One region of the Pseudomonas sp. RGM 3321 genome, then DNA from elsewhere that is predicted to be linked to it. Evidence: predicted binding sites of a transcription regulator. Region 1 holds the regulator's gene; each other region holds the start of a gene.
The links. Region 1 encodes sigma-54, which starts transcription at its own class of promoters, with help from an activator protein. Its sites were predicted from a motif close to ANTGGCATNNANNTTGCTNT; they were not measured.
Positions count from the first base shown of each region.

Region 2: the regulator sigma-54 is predicted to act here: its motif matches at 1,870-1,889, upstream of glnK (P-II family nitrogen regulator).
Region 3: the regulator sigma-54 is predicted to act here: its motif matches at 1,189-1,208, upstream of RGM3321_RS27560 (CmpA/NrtA family ABC transporter substrate-binding protein).
Region 4: the regulator sigma-54 is predicted to act here: its motif matches at 1,966-1,985, upstream of RGM3321_RS05765 (flagellar basal body rod protein FlgF).

Region 1 covers NZ_JALHBH010000117.1:16,333-19,900, reverse strand. The annotation lists gene ptsN (PTS IIA-like nitrogen regulatory protein PtsN) at 1-199, opposite strand, end outside; gene raiA (ribosome-associated translation inhibitor RaiA) at 211-519, opposite strand; gene RGM3321_RS20260 (RNA polymerase factor sigma-54) at 595-2,088, opposite strand; gene lptB (LPS export ABC transporter ATP-binding protein) at 2,271-2,996, opposite strand; gene lptA (lipopolysaccharide transport periplasmic protein LptA) at 2,997-3,545, opposite strand; gene lptC (LPS export ABC transporter periplasmic protein LptC) at 3,532-3,568, opposite strand, start outside.
Region 2 covers NZ_JALHBH010000098.1:35,179-38,746, reverse strand. The annotation lists gene RGM3321_RS07095 (ammonium transporter) at 1-1,290, opposite strand, end outside; gene glnK (P-II family nitrogen regulator) at 1,324-1,662, opposite strand; gene RGM3321_RS07085 (accessory factor UbiK family protein) at 2,080-2,355, shown strand; partial or broken gene RGM3321_RS28455 (addiction module antidote protein, HigA family) at 2,400-2,504, opposite strand; gene RGM3321_RS07080 (LysR family transcriptional regulator) at 2,527-3,441, opposite strand.
Region 3 covers NZ_JALHBH010000121.1:483,302-486,869, reverse strand. The annotation lists gene RGM3321_RS27565 (quinone-dependent dihydroorotate dehydrogenase) at 20-1,051, opposite strand; gene RGM3321_RS27560 (CmpA/NrtA family ABC transporter substrate-binding protein) at 1,335-2,546, shown strand; gene RGM3321_RS27555 (ANTAR domain-containing protein) at 2,561-3,136, shown strand; gene RGM3321_RS27550 (glycoside hydrolase family 68 protein) at 3,199-3,568, opposite strand, start outside.
Region 4 covers NZ_JALHBH010000095.1:850-4,417, reverse strand. The annotation lists gene flgH (flagellar basal body L-ring protein FlgH) at 1-253, opposite strand, end outside; gene flgG (flagellar basal-body rod protein FlgG) at 338-1,126, opposite strand; gene RGM3321_RS05765 (flagellar basal body rod protein FlgF) at 1,173-1,913, opposite strand; gene RGM3321_RS05760 (hypothetical protein) at 2,197-2,388, shown strand; gene RGM3321_RS05755 (flagellar hook protein FlgE) at 2,389-3,568, opposite strand, start outside.

The DNA.
Region 1 (3,568 bases):
GGATGGCAATACCGTTGCCGAAACCGGTCGAACCCAGTTTTTCGCGGGCAACAAGACTTGCGAATACCGTGTCCGAAACCATGCCCGGTACTTCACGACCGATCAGGTTGGCAATTTCTTCGAGTACACGCTTTTTACTGCCACCCGGCACGTTCACAAGCGAGCGGCCGGGGGTCAGGATATTTTCGATTCGGATCATTTAAATGGGCGTTAGCGAGCGGCCGCACCTTTGAGGATGCTTTGCTGCTTTTCCTTATGCTTGAGCAATTGTCGGTCTAGCTTGTCAGTGAGCAGGTCGATTGCAGCATACATGTCGTCATGTTCAGCATTGGCAACGACCTCTCCACCATGGATGTGCAACGTGGCTTCGATCTTCTGCTTGAGCTTTTCGACCGTCATCGTGACCTGCACGTTGGTAATCTTGTCAAAATGCCCCTCGAGCTTCTTGAGCTTGAGCTCAACGTATTCACGAAGGGGTTTGGTCACTTCCAGTTGGTGTCCACTGATGTTGACTTGCATACAGCTTTCTCCTTTGCCAGTGCATAAAGAGACAGGCATGGCGCCTGTCTCTGGGACGCTGTGGCTGGGCCTGCATCACATCAGTCGCTTACGCTCACTGGAAGGCGCTATCCCGAGTGACTCGCGGTACTTGGCGACTGTGCGACGGGCTACTTGAATGCCTTGTGCCTCCAGTAAACCAGCGATCTTGCTATCACTCAACGGCTTTTTCTGATTTTCCGCCGCAACCAGTTTTTTGATGATTGCGCGAATTGCCGTGGACGAGCATTCACCGCCCTCGGAAGTGCTCACATGGCTCGAGAAGAAGTATTTCAGCTCGTAAATGCCGCGTGGCGTGTGCATGAACTTCTGGGTGGTCACGCGCGAGATGGTCGACTCATGCATGCCCACTGCCTCGGCAATGTCGTGCAGGACAAGCGGCTTCATCGCCTCGTCGCCGTACTCAAGAAAGCCGCGCTGATGCTCGACGATCTGGGTGGCGACCTTCATTAGTGTCTCGTTGCGGCTTTGTAGGCTTTTGATGAACCAGCGCGCCTCTTGCAACTGGTTGCGCATGAAGGTGTTGTCTGCGCTGGTATCGGCCCGGCGCACAAAACCCGCGTATTGCGGATTGACGCGCAGGCGCGGTACGGACTCCTGATTGAGCTCAACCAGCCAGCGCTCGTTGTCCTTGCGCACGATTACATCGGGGATGACGTACTCGGCTTCTGTGGATTCGATTTGTGAGCCAGGGCGCGGGTTGAGGCTCTGGACCAGCTCGATGACCTGGCGCAGCTCATCTTCCTTGATCTTCATGCGCCGCATCAACTGGCCGTAGTCGCGGCTTCCCAGCAGGTCGATGTAGTCGGTGACCAGTCGCTGCGCTTCCGTCAGCCAGGGTGTTTTCGCTGGCAACTGGCGCAGTTGCAGCAGCAGGCATTCGCTCAGGTTTCGGGCACCGATGCCTGCCGGTTCAAACTGCTGGATGCGGTGCAGTACGGCTTCGATTTCGTCGAGCTCGATGTCCAGCTCGGGATCGAAAGACTCGAGAATTTCATCGAGGGTTTCGTCCAGATAGCCCTGGTTGTTGATGCAGTCGATCAGCGTGACAGCCACCAGGCGGTCCTTGTCGGACATCGGGGCGACGTTCAACTGCCACAGCAGGTGGCTTTGCAGACTCTCGCCTGCAGACGTGCGTGTGGTGAAGTCCCACTCGTCATCATCGTTGCTTGGCAGGCTGCTGGCGCTGGTCTGGTAAATGTCTTCCCAGGCGGTATCGACAGGCAGCTCATTGGGAATGCGCTCGCTCCATTCGCCATCTTCAAGGTTATCCACAGTAGGCGCGGATTCCTGATAGGTCGGCTCTTGAACGTCGGGATTGGGCTTTTGTTCGATGTTGTCGGCAAGCGGGTCGGAGTTGTCGAAGTCGTCGCCTTCTTCCTGCCGTTCCAGCATGGGGTTCGACTCCAGCGCCTCCTGGATCTCCTGCTGGAGGTCCAGTGTGGAAAGCTGGAGTAAGCGGATTGCCTGTTGCAGCTGCGGTGTCATCGTCAGCTGCTGGCCCATTCTCAAGACTAGCGATGGTTTCATGGCAGGGGCTAAACACCTTATTCGCCGGCGCGCATGCGCCATCTACTACAGGCGCCGAGGCGCCAACTTAAGCAAATTATATGCCTGAAACCTGTGCCTTTGCCTAGAGTGATATGACAAATAAAATATTGTCAACACACTGCACTGGCATCAATCGGCCGCCAAGCGCAAAGGGCAGTCGATTAAAGGCGGAATTCGTGGCCGAGGTAGACCTCTTTCACCAGTTGATTCGCCAGAATGGTCTCGGAATCGCCCTCTGCGATCAGCTGTCCATCGTTGACGATGTAGGCAGTTTCGCAGATGTCCAGCGTTTCACGGACGTTGTGGTCGGTGATCAGTACGCCGATACCCTTGGCCTTGAGATGGTGAATGATCTGCTTGATATCACCCACTGAAATAGGGTCTACGCCTGCGAACGGTTCATCCAGCAGGATGAATTTCGGCGCAGTGGCCAAGGCGCGAGCAATTTCCACACGGCGGCGCTCGCCACCCGACAGGCTCATGCCCAGGTTGTCGCGAATGTGGGTGATGTGAAACTCCTGCAAGAGGCTTTCGAGCTCCTTGCGGCGTGCTCCGGCATCGAGTTCGTTGCGGGTCTCGAGAATCGCCATGATGTTGTCTGACACTGACAGCTTGCGGAAAATCGAGGCTTCCTGCGGCAGGTAGCCGATGCCGGCTCGGGCGCGACCGTGCATGGGTTGATGGCTGACATCCAGATCGTCAATCAGCACGCGACCCTGATCAGCCTGGACCAGACCTACGATCATGTAAAAGCAGGTAGTCTTGCCGGCACCGTTGGGGCCCAGCAGCCCGACGATCTGGCCGCTGTCGATGGAAATGCTCACATCGCGCACTACCTGCCGGCTTTTGTAGCTTTTAGCCAGATGCTGGGCTTTGAGCGTCGCCATTTACTGGGCCTTCTGAGGTTGGTCGGTTTTCTTTTTCGGCTGGATGACCATGTCGATACGCGGACGTGGTGTTGTCACCTTGGCACCGCCATTGGCCCGACCGGCGCTGACGACCTGTCTGACCGTGTCATAGACGATTTTCTCGCCTTCGGAAGTGTTGCCATCATTGATGACCTTGGCCTTGTCGATGAGGACGATACGGTCCTGCCCGGCGTAGTACTGAATAGTGACGGCATAGGCCTGCACGATCGGTTTGTCTACGGCAGGCTTCTGCTCGTAATAAGCCAGATTGCCGACAGAGGTGAACACATCCACTTCACCCTGGGCATTACGCGTGATCGTCACAGTGTTACCGGTGATCTTCATCGAGCCCTGGGTGATGATGACGTTGCCCTTGTAGGTTGCTACGCCTTTCTTGTCATCAAGCTGAGCATCGTCAGACTGGATGTGGATCGGCTGATCGCGGTCGGTTGGCAGGGACCAGGCGCTCGCGCTTCCCAGTGCTGCGCCCAGGCCGAGCAATAAAGGAAGAGTTTTAACGAGCCTCATACTGTCCTCTTACGTTGGACAGC
Region 2 (3,568 bases), on a different contig from region 1:
AGACTCTTCTTCGTCGGTGACGCGCAGACCCATCACGGCATCCAGTACTTTAAGGATGATGAAGGTCACGATCGCGGTGTAGACGACGGTGAACGCGACGCCCTTGAACTGAATCCAGACCTGAGCACCGATGTCAGTCACAGTGCCGAAGCCGCCCAGTGCAGGTGCTGCGAACACACCGGTCAGGATTGCGCCGACGATACCGCCGATACCGTGAACGCCGAACGCATCCAGGGAATCGTCGTAGCCAAGCTTGCGCTTGAGGCTGGTGGCGCAGAAGAAGCAGATCACGCCTGCTGCCAGACCGATGATCAGCGCGCCCATCGGGCCCACTGTACCGGCAGCCGGGGTAATAGCGACCAGACCGGCAACCACGCCCGACGCGATGCCCAGAGCGCTTGGCTTACCATGGGTCAGCCACTCGGCGAACATCCAGCCCAGTGCGGCGGCAGCGGTAGCGATTTGAGTCACCAGCATCGCCATACCGGCAGTGCCGTTGGCCGCAGCGGCGGAACCGGCGTTGAAACCGAACCAGCCGACCCAGAGCATTGCCGCGCCGATCAGGGTGTAACCCAGATTGTGCGGAGCCATCGGCGTGGTCGGGAAGCCTTTGCGCTTGCCCAGTACCAGGCAGGCCACCAGACCGGCTACACCGGCGTTGATGTGCACCACAGTGCCGCCAGCGAAGTCGAGAACGCCCCAGTCCCACAGCAAGCCACCGACGCCGCCCCAGACCATGTGGGCGATTGGCGCGTAGACCAGCGTGAACCAGATACCCATGAACACCAGCATTGCGGAGAACTTCATGCGTTCTGCGAAAGCGCCGACAATCAGGGCAGGGGTGATGATCGCGAAGGTCATCTGGAAGGTGACGAACACCGCCTCAGGGAACAACGCAGCGGGACCGGTAATGCTTGCCGGCGTGATGCCTGCCAGGAACGCTTTACCCATACCGCCAAAGAAGGAATTGAAGTTGACGACGCCCGCTTCCATACCGGTTGTATCGAACGCAATGCTGTAGCCGTAGACGACCCACAGGATGCTGATCAAGCCGGTGATGGCGAAACACTGCATCATCACGGACAGAATATTCTTCGAGCGAACCATGCCGCCGTAGAACAGCGCGAGACCGGGGATGGTCATGAACAGAACCAGAGCGGTCGAGGTCAGCATCCATGCAGTGTCGCCAGAGTTCAGCACCGGCTCGGCCACTGGGTCAGCCGCCAGGGCAAGACCAGGTAATGCGAGGGACAACAGGGCACCGAGCCCTGCGAATTGACGCAGAGTCATATTGTTTTCTCCTGGGGCGTTGGGTTTGGCGGCTTAAATAGCGTCTGTATCGGTCTCGCCGGTACGGATGCGAATGGCCTGTTCCAGATTGACCACGAAAATCTTGCCGTCACCGATCTTGCCGGTGTTGGCGGCCTTGGTTATGGCTTCGATGACACGATCCAGATCCTTGTCATCGATGGCGACATCGATCTTCACTTTGGGAAGGAAGTCGACGACGTATTCAGCACCGCGATAAAGCTCAGTGTGACCCTTCTGACGCCCGAAGCCTTTGACTTCAGTGACGGTGATGCCCTGCACGCCGATTTCAGACAACGACTCGCGAACGTCATCCAGTTTGAACGGCTTGATGATGGCAGTGACTAGCTTCATGAAAACTTTCTCCCGAATTTGGTGGACTTGCCCCAGGAAAACAAACCCGACTCAAGTCTAAGCGCAGTGCCTGGCTTTGTAACGTGTTGGCCGCCTGATCAGGCCAGACCAACTCCAGAAAACCGCTTCTGACGAAACACTTCCCCGCTCCGCCTGCCGCACTGCATTCGTCACAGCGACTGCATCAGTGCATGGGTCATAAGCCACTAAGCAGAAAGCTTGCCATCTCGTGAATATTCATTGAATACAGGCCCTTGGGCTGGTTTGGCACGACCTTGCAGGGTCTATCATGGAGCTAATGCACAGCAATGGTGCTCATGTGCCCGTCACTGCGCTCCATAAGCGTGCATTGCGCCCTCGGGATTGACTATAGACACTGCGTGTTACACTGCCGCCCTCTGATTCAGGAAAATAACCATGCTCGCGCCCAAAGCCTTTCTCGACGCTCTCAGCGGCCACGCCTCTCGCCTGTTCAATGGCGAAACGCCTGTATCGCGCAGCGAATTCGAAACCCAGTTCAAGGCCCTGCTGCAAAGCGGCTTCAGCAAACTGGATCTGGTCAGCCGTGAAGAGTTCGACAGCCAGATGGCCGTCCTCGCCCGCACCCGCGCCCGCCTGGAGGCGCTGGAGGCCAAGATGGCCGAGCTGGAAGAGAAGGCTGGCGGGGCCGCAGGGACGGAAAAAGCCGAATAAGCTTTCCTTGTTTTGCTGTCAGTGCGCTGCAGCGCTGAACATTGTCATGCACAGCGGGCCAGGCACCTGACCTGCTCGCGAATCTGAACGGCCTTTTCCATTTCTGTCTTGCCCTGGTGGTGAGTAAGTTGCAGGTTCAGCCAGCATTCGTTGCACGCTTCGCAAGCGCCTTCAGGCTGCAGGCGGTGCCAGCTCGATGGTCCGGCAGTAATCCATGAACAGGCGCGTCGCACGGGTTGGCTGGTTGTTGCGCAGGTAGGCCATGACCAGCGTGGAGGCGGGCATGTCGTCTTCGATATCGAGCTGCACCAGCAGCTCACCGTCGTAGGTCATGTTGGTTCTGGGCCGTGTGACCAGCACCGAAAACCCCAGGCCCTGGCCGACCATGCAGCGCACCATTTCGATCGATGGGGAGCTGTACGCGACCACGGGTGTGTAGCCCTTTTCCGTGAAGATATCGATGAAGTAGGTCCTGCTGGGCACGGCGTCGAGCAGGATCATCGGCTCGCGGCTCAGCTCCAGCAAAGTCACGGTTTTTTTCTTCGCCAGAGGGTGGGCTGCTGGCAGCAGCGCATAGGGCTTGTGCGGTGCATTCAATTCCTCCTTATTGATCGTGGTTCCCAGTTCCAGGTCGTACAGAAACGCCAGATCGAAGCGCCCACGGTGCAGCCCGTGCATCAGTTCATGTTGCTCGCCGTCATAGAGCTGAATGGTGACGTCCGGGTATAAACGCTTGAAACCGGCCACCAGCCTGGGCATGTAAAGCGGCGCGGCCGATTCAAAACAGCCAATGGCGATAGTGCCGGAGACGTGTTTGTTTTCGGCCCGGGAGTTTTGTTCAAGCTCTTCGGAAAGTCGCAGCAACTCTTTGGCTTTCTCATACACTTTCCCGCCACCGGAAGTTAGCGAAACACCTTGTGCATGGTGACGCACAAACAGCGGCTGATTGAAGGCTTCTTCGAGGTTCTTGATGGCGACGGAGATGGATGGCTGTGAAATATGCAGCTGTCGCGAGGCTTCGGCGATGCTGTCCATTTCGACTGCTGTCACGAAATACTTAAGCTGTTTCAAGGTAAAGTGAGCCACGTAATACCTCGTGATGAGCAGACGCTGGACGGCTGCATTTGAATAGCTTTTACCTATGCTTAGCGAGGAGCGTGCCAGCCGCTCACGCCTTGGCGGATTCACCGGGCGCGCCGCTGGCCATGGTCAC
Region 3 (3,568 bases), on a different contig from region 1:
CCTTTTTTTTGCCTTCGATTCAGCGTACGGCCGGTGGCATTGCCGCAATGGCGTCCACCGATTCGCGAATCAGCGCAGGGCCCTTGTAGATGAAACCGGAATAGATCTGCACCAGACTGGCACCTGCGGCTATCTTCTCGGCAGCATGCCGGCCTTCAGTGATGCCACCAGCGGCAATGATCGGCAGGCGACCTGCCAGTTCACTGGCCAGCACCTTGACGATGTGCGTGCTTTTTTCCCGCACCGGCGCGCCCGACAGACCACCGGCTTCATCGCCATGCGGCAGCCCTTCCACACCCTGGCGGCTGAGCGTGGTGTTGGTGGCAATCACTGCATCCATGCCCGACTCGATCAGTGCAGAGGCCACCAGCACGGTTTCTTCATCGCTCATGTCCGGGGCAATCTTGATCGCCAGCGGCACGCGCCTGCCGTGCCGTTGCGTCAGTTCCTGCTGGCGCAGACTCAGGGCCTGGAGCAGTTGCTTGAGCGAGTCACCGAACTGCAGGCTGCGCAGCCCCGGCGTGTTGGGCGAGCTGACGTTGACGGTGACGTAGCTGGCGTGGGCATAGACCTTGTCCAGGCAGATCAGGTAATCGTCCACCGCACGCTCGACCGGCGTGTCGAAGTTCTTGCCGATATTGATGCCCAGGATGCCGCGGTACTTTGCCGCCTGGACCCGGGACACCAGGTTGTCGACACCCAGATTGTTGAAGCCCATGCGATTGATGATCGCCTCGGCGTGCGGCAGGCGGAAAATGCGCGGCTTGGGGTTGCCCGGCTGTGGACGTGGCGTCACAGTACCGATCTCGACAAAGCCGAAGCCCAGTTGCGCAAAGCCATCGATGGCTGCACCGTTTTTGTCCAGACCTGCTGCCAGCCCCACAGGGTTGGGAAATTCCAGCCCCATCACACTGACCGGCAACTTCGCCGGGGACTTGCTCAGCAGGCCATTGAGGCCCAGCCGCCCGCCTGCACCGATCAGGTCCAGCGAAAGGTCATGAGAGGTTTCCGGAGAAAGTTTGAACAGTAACTGGCGGGCCAGGTTATACATGGCGGGATGGGCTCGTGAGCAGCTGAATTCAGGGTGGCGATTATAGACGTGTGCAGGCCTGTCAGGCGAGGCGCTCGACAAACTTGTTGCACGCACCTTGTATTGTCAGCAGCCTGGATTGCCAGCGCCTGGCCAGCAATGGCATATGCCTTGCTTAAAACCGCTATCGGCACTCGCTCCAACGGCGGAGCGGTGCGTGGACAACGGCGTCGCTTCGACACTTGCATCGGCAAGGGGTCGGACGACGCCTTTTTTCTGGACGGACCTTTATGAAGCACGCGTTATGAACGAACGAACCGGCAATGCGCTGGACTGGGTAGCCGGTAGCGACGCACCGGAAATGAACAGCCTGGACGTGGGCTTCATGGCACTCACCGACTGTGCCCCGCTGGTGGTCGCTGCAACCCAGGGTTTCGCCCAGCCTTACGGGCTCAGCCTGAATCTTGAACGGCAGACGTCCTGGGCCGGCCTGCGCGACAGGCTGGTCAGCGGCCAGCTTCAGGCAGCACACAGCCTGTACGGGTTGATCTATGCAGTCGAGCTGGGCATCAGCGGTGGTCCGGCGACCGACATGGCTATCCTCATGGGGCTCAATCAGAACGGCCAGTGCATCAACCTGTCCCGCGAATTGCAGGAGGCTGGCGTGATCACTCCTGAGGCACTGGATAAACGTGCGCACCAAAGCGGCTCAAGGCTGACTTTCGCCCAGACCTTCCCCACCGGCAATCATGCCATGTGGCTCTACTACTGGCTCGCCAGCCAGGGCATTCACCCGCTCGATGATGTGAACAGTGTCGTGGTGCCACCCACGCAAATGGCGCAACACCTGCGGGCCGGACGTATCGACGGTTTTTGTGTTGGCGAGCCCTGGGGGGCCAGCGCTGTGCAGCAGCAACTGGGCTTCACGATGGCGACCAGCCAGGCGATCTGGCCGGATCATCCGGGCAAGGTGCTGGGCTGCACCCGCGAGTTTGTCGAACAGAACCCCAACACGGCCAGAGCACTGATCATGGCGGTACTGGAAGCCAGCCGTTTCATCGAGCAAAGCGACCATAACCGGCGCAGCACCGCACAGCTGCTCAGCGGTGCGGATTATCTGGATACCTCGCCAGACTGCATCGAGCCACGCCTGCTTGGCCACTACAGCGACGGCCTCGGCAATCACTGGCAGGACCCGCATGCAGTCAGTTTTCATGATCAGGGGCAGGTCAATTATCCGTGGCTGTCCGACGGCATGTGGTTCATGACTCAGTTCCGGCGCTGGGGCCTGTTGCGTGAAGACCCGGACTACCTGGCTGTCGCCAGCCGTGTACAGCAACTGGACCTGTATCGCCAGGCAGCCGATGCGCTGGGCATCGACGCCCCCACTGCAACCCTGCGCAGCAGTCAGTTGATCGATGGCAAGGTGTGGGACGGCAGCGATCCCGCAGGCTACGCGCGTAGCTTCAAGCTCCACTCGCTGGCCGACAAAGCACCCGCTGTGGCCAGTCGTTGACGGAGAACGTGACCATGCTGCGTATCCTGCTTATCAATGACACGGCCAGAAAGGTCGGTCGCCTCAAATCGGCATTGATAGAGGCCGGTTTTGAAGTGATCGACGAATCCGGACTGATCATCGACTTGCCCGCCCGCGTTGAAGCGGTGCGCCCGGACGTCATCCTGATCGACACCGAATCGCCAGGACGCGACGTAATGGAGCAAGTAGTGCTGGTCAGCCGTGACCAACCGCGGCCCATCGTGATGTTCACCGACGAGCATGATCCGGGCGTGATGCGCCAGGCAATCAAGTCCGGGGTCAGTGCGTATATCGTCGAGGGCATCCAGGCCCAACGGCTGCAACCGATTCTGGATGTGGCGATGGCCCGCTTCGAGAGCGATCAGGCGCTGCGTGCGCAACTGCATGCCCGCGACCAGCAACTGGCCGAGCGCAAGCGCATCGAACTGGCCAAGGGGCTGCTGATGAAAATGAAGGATTGCAACGAGGAAGACGCGTACACCCTGATGCGGCGTCAGGCGATGAGTCGCCAGCAAAAGCTGATTCAGGTGGCCGAGCAAATTATCGCGATGAGCGAGCTACTGGGGTAAGCGAGCGAAGAACGCCTGCTCGCACAAGCGTTCTTCCCGCACTGGTTATTGCATGCGGTCGGTCAGCTCAGCACGACGTTCTTCATCGCCGGGATGTAGCCGTAGTCATACACTTCCTGCACAAACGAGCGGTCGCCCTCCAGCAGAATCCTCACCGTCGGCGCTTCGGTACCGCCAATGCGGTAATCCTCGCCAGAGGTGGGTACGCTGTCGATGAACGAAGTCACCAGACCGTTCGGCATCACACAGTGCGAGTAGGTCTGAAATGGCTGTGCAGGCGGATTGCCCAACACCAGGCCGGAGGCGTTCATCGGCCGGTAAGGACCGAACAAATGCTCGCCGACAAACCCGTAAACACCATCCGGACCCGTAACACCATCGGCATAAGTAAACTTGTGACTGATGGTAAACAAGTAATACTTGCCGTCCTGG
Region 4 (3,568 bases), on a different contig from region 1:
TACGCTCGGAAAGCGTGATGGTGATGATATCGCCGATACGGAAAGCCTTGCGGTCGCCATACAGGTTCTGCTCGAAACCGGCTTGATAGATGGCACCATTGTTGGCAGCGGCCGACATGGGTGTACGCGGCAACACCGGAGCGTAATAAGGGTCATTGGGCTTGGCCGTCGGCGCAACGCAGCCAGACAGCAGGGTGATCCCGCACAATGAAGCGATCAACACTGAAAAACGCGGAACACTAAGGCGGTTCATGACACTTGAAACCTCGCGGTGTAACAGGCGCTTATCAGGCGCCCCGTCGGATTGAGCAGTTTTACGAGCGACAACATCAAACACTTACAGGTTCTGAGTCAGGTTCTGCAGCATCTGGTCGGCGGTCGAGATTACTTTGGAGTTCATCTCGTAAGCACGCTGGGTGGTGATCATGTTGACCAGCTCCTCAACAGTGCTGACGTTGGAGTTTTCCAGGGTGTTCTGCAGGGTCGGGCCCAGGCCGTTGAGGCCTGGCGTGCCGATCTGCGGCGCGCCGCTTGAACCGGTTTCCAGATAAAGGTTGCCGCCGATGGCCTGCAGGCCAGCCGGGTTGATGAAGTCAGCGGTCTGGATGTTGCCGATGATCTGCGGAGTGGCGGTTGCACCGGCCAGCGTGACGGAAACAGTACCGTCCTGACCGACTGTGAAAGTCTGGGCGTTCTGCGGAACGACAATCGCAGGCTCAAGGGCGTAGCCGTTGGCAGTCACGATCTGGCCGTTGGCGTCCAGGTGAAAAGTACCGTCGCGGCTGTAGGCAACAGTGCCGTCCGGCTGGGTCACCTGAAAGAAACCACGACCGTTTACCGCCAGGTCCAGCGGGTTGTTGGTGGTCTGCAGGCTACCGGCCGTGAAGTTCTTCTGCGTGCCGACGATGCGCACACCGGTACCCAGTTGCAGACCGGATGGCAGCTCGCTGTCCTGAGTGGACTGGGCACCCGGCTGGCGTTTGATCTGGTACAGCAGGTCCTGGAACTCGGCACGGTCACTCTTGAAACCTGTGGTCGAAACGTTCGCCAGGTTGTTGGAGATAGTGGTCAGGTTGGTGTCCTGAGCGGCAAGGCCGGTTTTAGCGACGTATAGTGCAGGAAGCATGTGTGTTCTCCTCAAGCGCCGGTTTGTCGGCGCAAGCTGTCATTGATTAGCCAAGTTGCAAGACGCGAGCCATCGACTGATCGTCTTCTTCGGCTGTCTTCATCATCTTGACGTGCAATTCGAATTGACGGGACAAGGCCAGCACCGAGGTCATTTCCTCGACCGCATTGACGTTGCTCGCCTGCAGAAAGCCGGACTCGACCTGAACGGTGGCATCGGCAGCAGCAGGCTGGCCGCTCTTGGTGTGGATCAGGCCATCGGGGCCTTTTTCCATGGTCTTGAGGTCAGGCTTGACCAGCTTGATACGGTCGACCTGCGCCATCACCTGCGGGCTTTCGCCCAGCGAGCGGATGCTGATCGTGCCGTCGGCACCGATCTCGATCTGCTGCTGAGGCGGCACGGCAATCGGACCGCCATTGCCCATTACCGGCAAACCGCTGCCGTCGCGCAACACACCCAGGGCATCGATGTTCATGCCGGAGCTGCGGGTATAGGCTTCGCCACCGTCGGGAGTCTGCACGGCAATCCAGCCATCACCCTTGACGGCGATGTCCAGTTCACGGCCGGTCTCAACCATGGCACCGGAGGAAAAGTCGGTCCCCGGACGTTCGCTCATCGCATAGGCGCGCGATGGCATGACCTCGCCAAACACCGGCATCGAGCGGGCCTGTTCAAGGTCACGCATGAAACCGTTGGTTGATACGTTTGCCAGGTTGTTGGCGTGAGCCTTCTGCGCGATCGCGTTTTCGGATGCACCGCTCATTGCGACGTAAAGCAACTTGTCCACAGTCTTCCTCCTCCGACAGACGCTTGCCGCCTGTAGCTGTTCTGAAAGGGTTAAAGCAATTTTTGAACCAACTTGTCAGGCTCGATACAAATGCCTGATTAACCAGCAAAAACCGACATTCGATGATGCCCTTCGGGCAAAGCGCCACCCAATAGCGGCGGAGGACTGCCGCCTGCCGATCATCAAGCAGCGAGCACCGCCAAAAAAACTTCATTGGCATGGGCTGACAACCGGACCGACAGTGATAATCTTGCGGACACCGCAGCCCTGAACGGGAACCCTCATGCCTTTTCGTGCGTGCATTGCCGGCATCGCGAGCGCGAGCCTGATGACCTTCGCCCTCCTCGCCCAGGCCGCCCCCGCCCACTATTACAAATGGCAGGGCGACAGCCGGATTGTCTGCGCCCAGACCAGCCCCGGGCCTGGCTGGACACGGCTGAAAGGTCACTTCATCAAATCCGACTGTTCAATCTGATCAGGTCGACTGGATCAGCGTCTGCATCACGGTCGCCTCTGTCGATATCGCCTTGGAGTTGGCCTGATAAGCCGTCTGCGCCTGGATCAGAGCAATCAGTTCATCGGCCAGGACGACATTGGACCCCTCCAGCCCGTCACCGATGAGGCTGCCCAGCGTGCCGACGCCCGGCACATTGTAGTCGGCAACGCCAGACTCGGCGGATTCGGTCCAGCGCGTATCACTGCGCGCCTGCAACCCCTGCGGATTGGCGAAGCTGGCGAGTATCACCTGACCGATATTCTTGTTCATGCCATTGGTAAATCCGGCACGCAGGATGCCATCGCGCCCCGCGCTCAAGCTGCTCAACTGCCCCGCCGCGTGGCCATCAACATGAGTAGATGAACGCGAACTGGCGGCGTTGTGCTGAAGCAGGTTGGTGAAGTCGATCGTGATACCCTTCGCACTGCCAGCCGCACCGTTGGACACCCACTGTTCTCGCCCCGTGACCCGCTCGGCAGGCATGGCCGGTGTCCAGCCGGTCAGTTGCAGACCATTGTTATGGGTACTCGCAAAACCAGGGCCGCCGGTCAACGACTGTACCCAGCCGCCAGAATCAAACACGATGTTCGCCGTCAGCGGGTCGGTGGAATCAGGCATCTGCGGGTTGCGACCATCAATCAGCGCATGAATGCGCCAGCTGTTGGTGCCGTCCTTCACGAAATACTGCTTCAGCTCGTGCTGATTGCCCTGACTGTCGAAAATCGCATTGGCAAACATATCGCTGTACGTCTTCAGGTCCGACGGATCAAACGCTGGCACCGGGCGATCCATCAACGCATCACCAGGGTCAAGCATGCTGGTCGATCCATCCTTCAACGGCAGCGACACTGTGCCGCCGTTGGCAGCGCCGTTACTGACCCAGGCACCATCGACCTCTTCAGCCGGCCGCCAGCCTTGCAGGGCAAATTCGGTGTCCGAGACCTTACGAAGGTGCTGGCTATTGCCGCTGTATGACAGCGATCCGTCCGGTCGTTGCTCAAGGGTGACATGCAACGGCGCCACGCTGTTCGGGTCCACCGGATTACGCCCATCGATCAGTACATACATGGACCACTGACTGTCGCCGGTCTTGACGAAATACTGCTTGAGCTCATGATCCGCCGCGGGCACCGCAGTGGTCCCCGCTCCAGACCCCGCG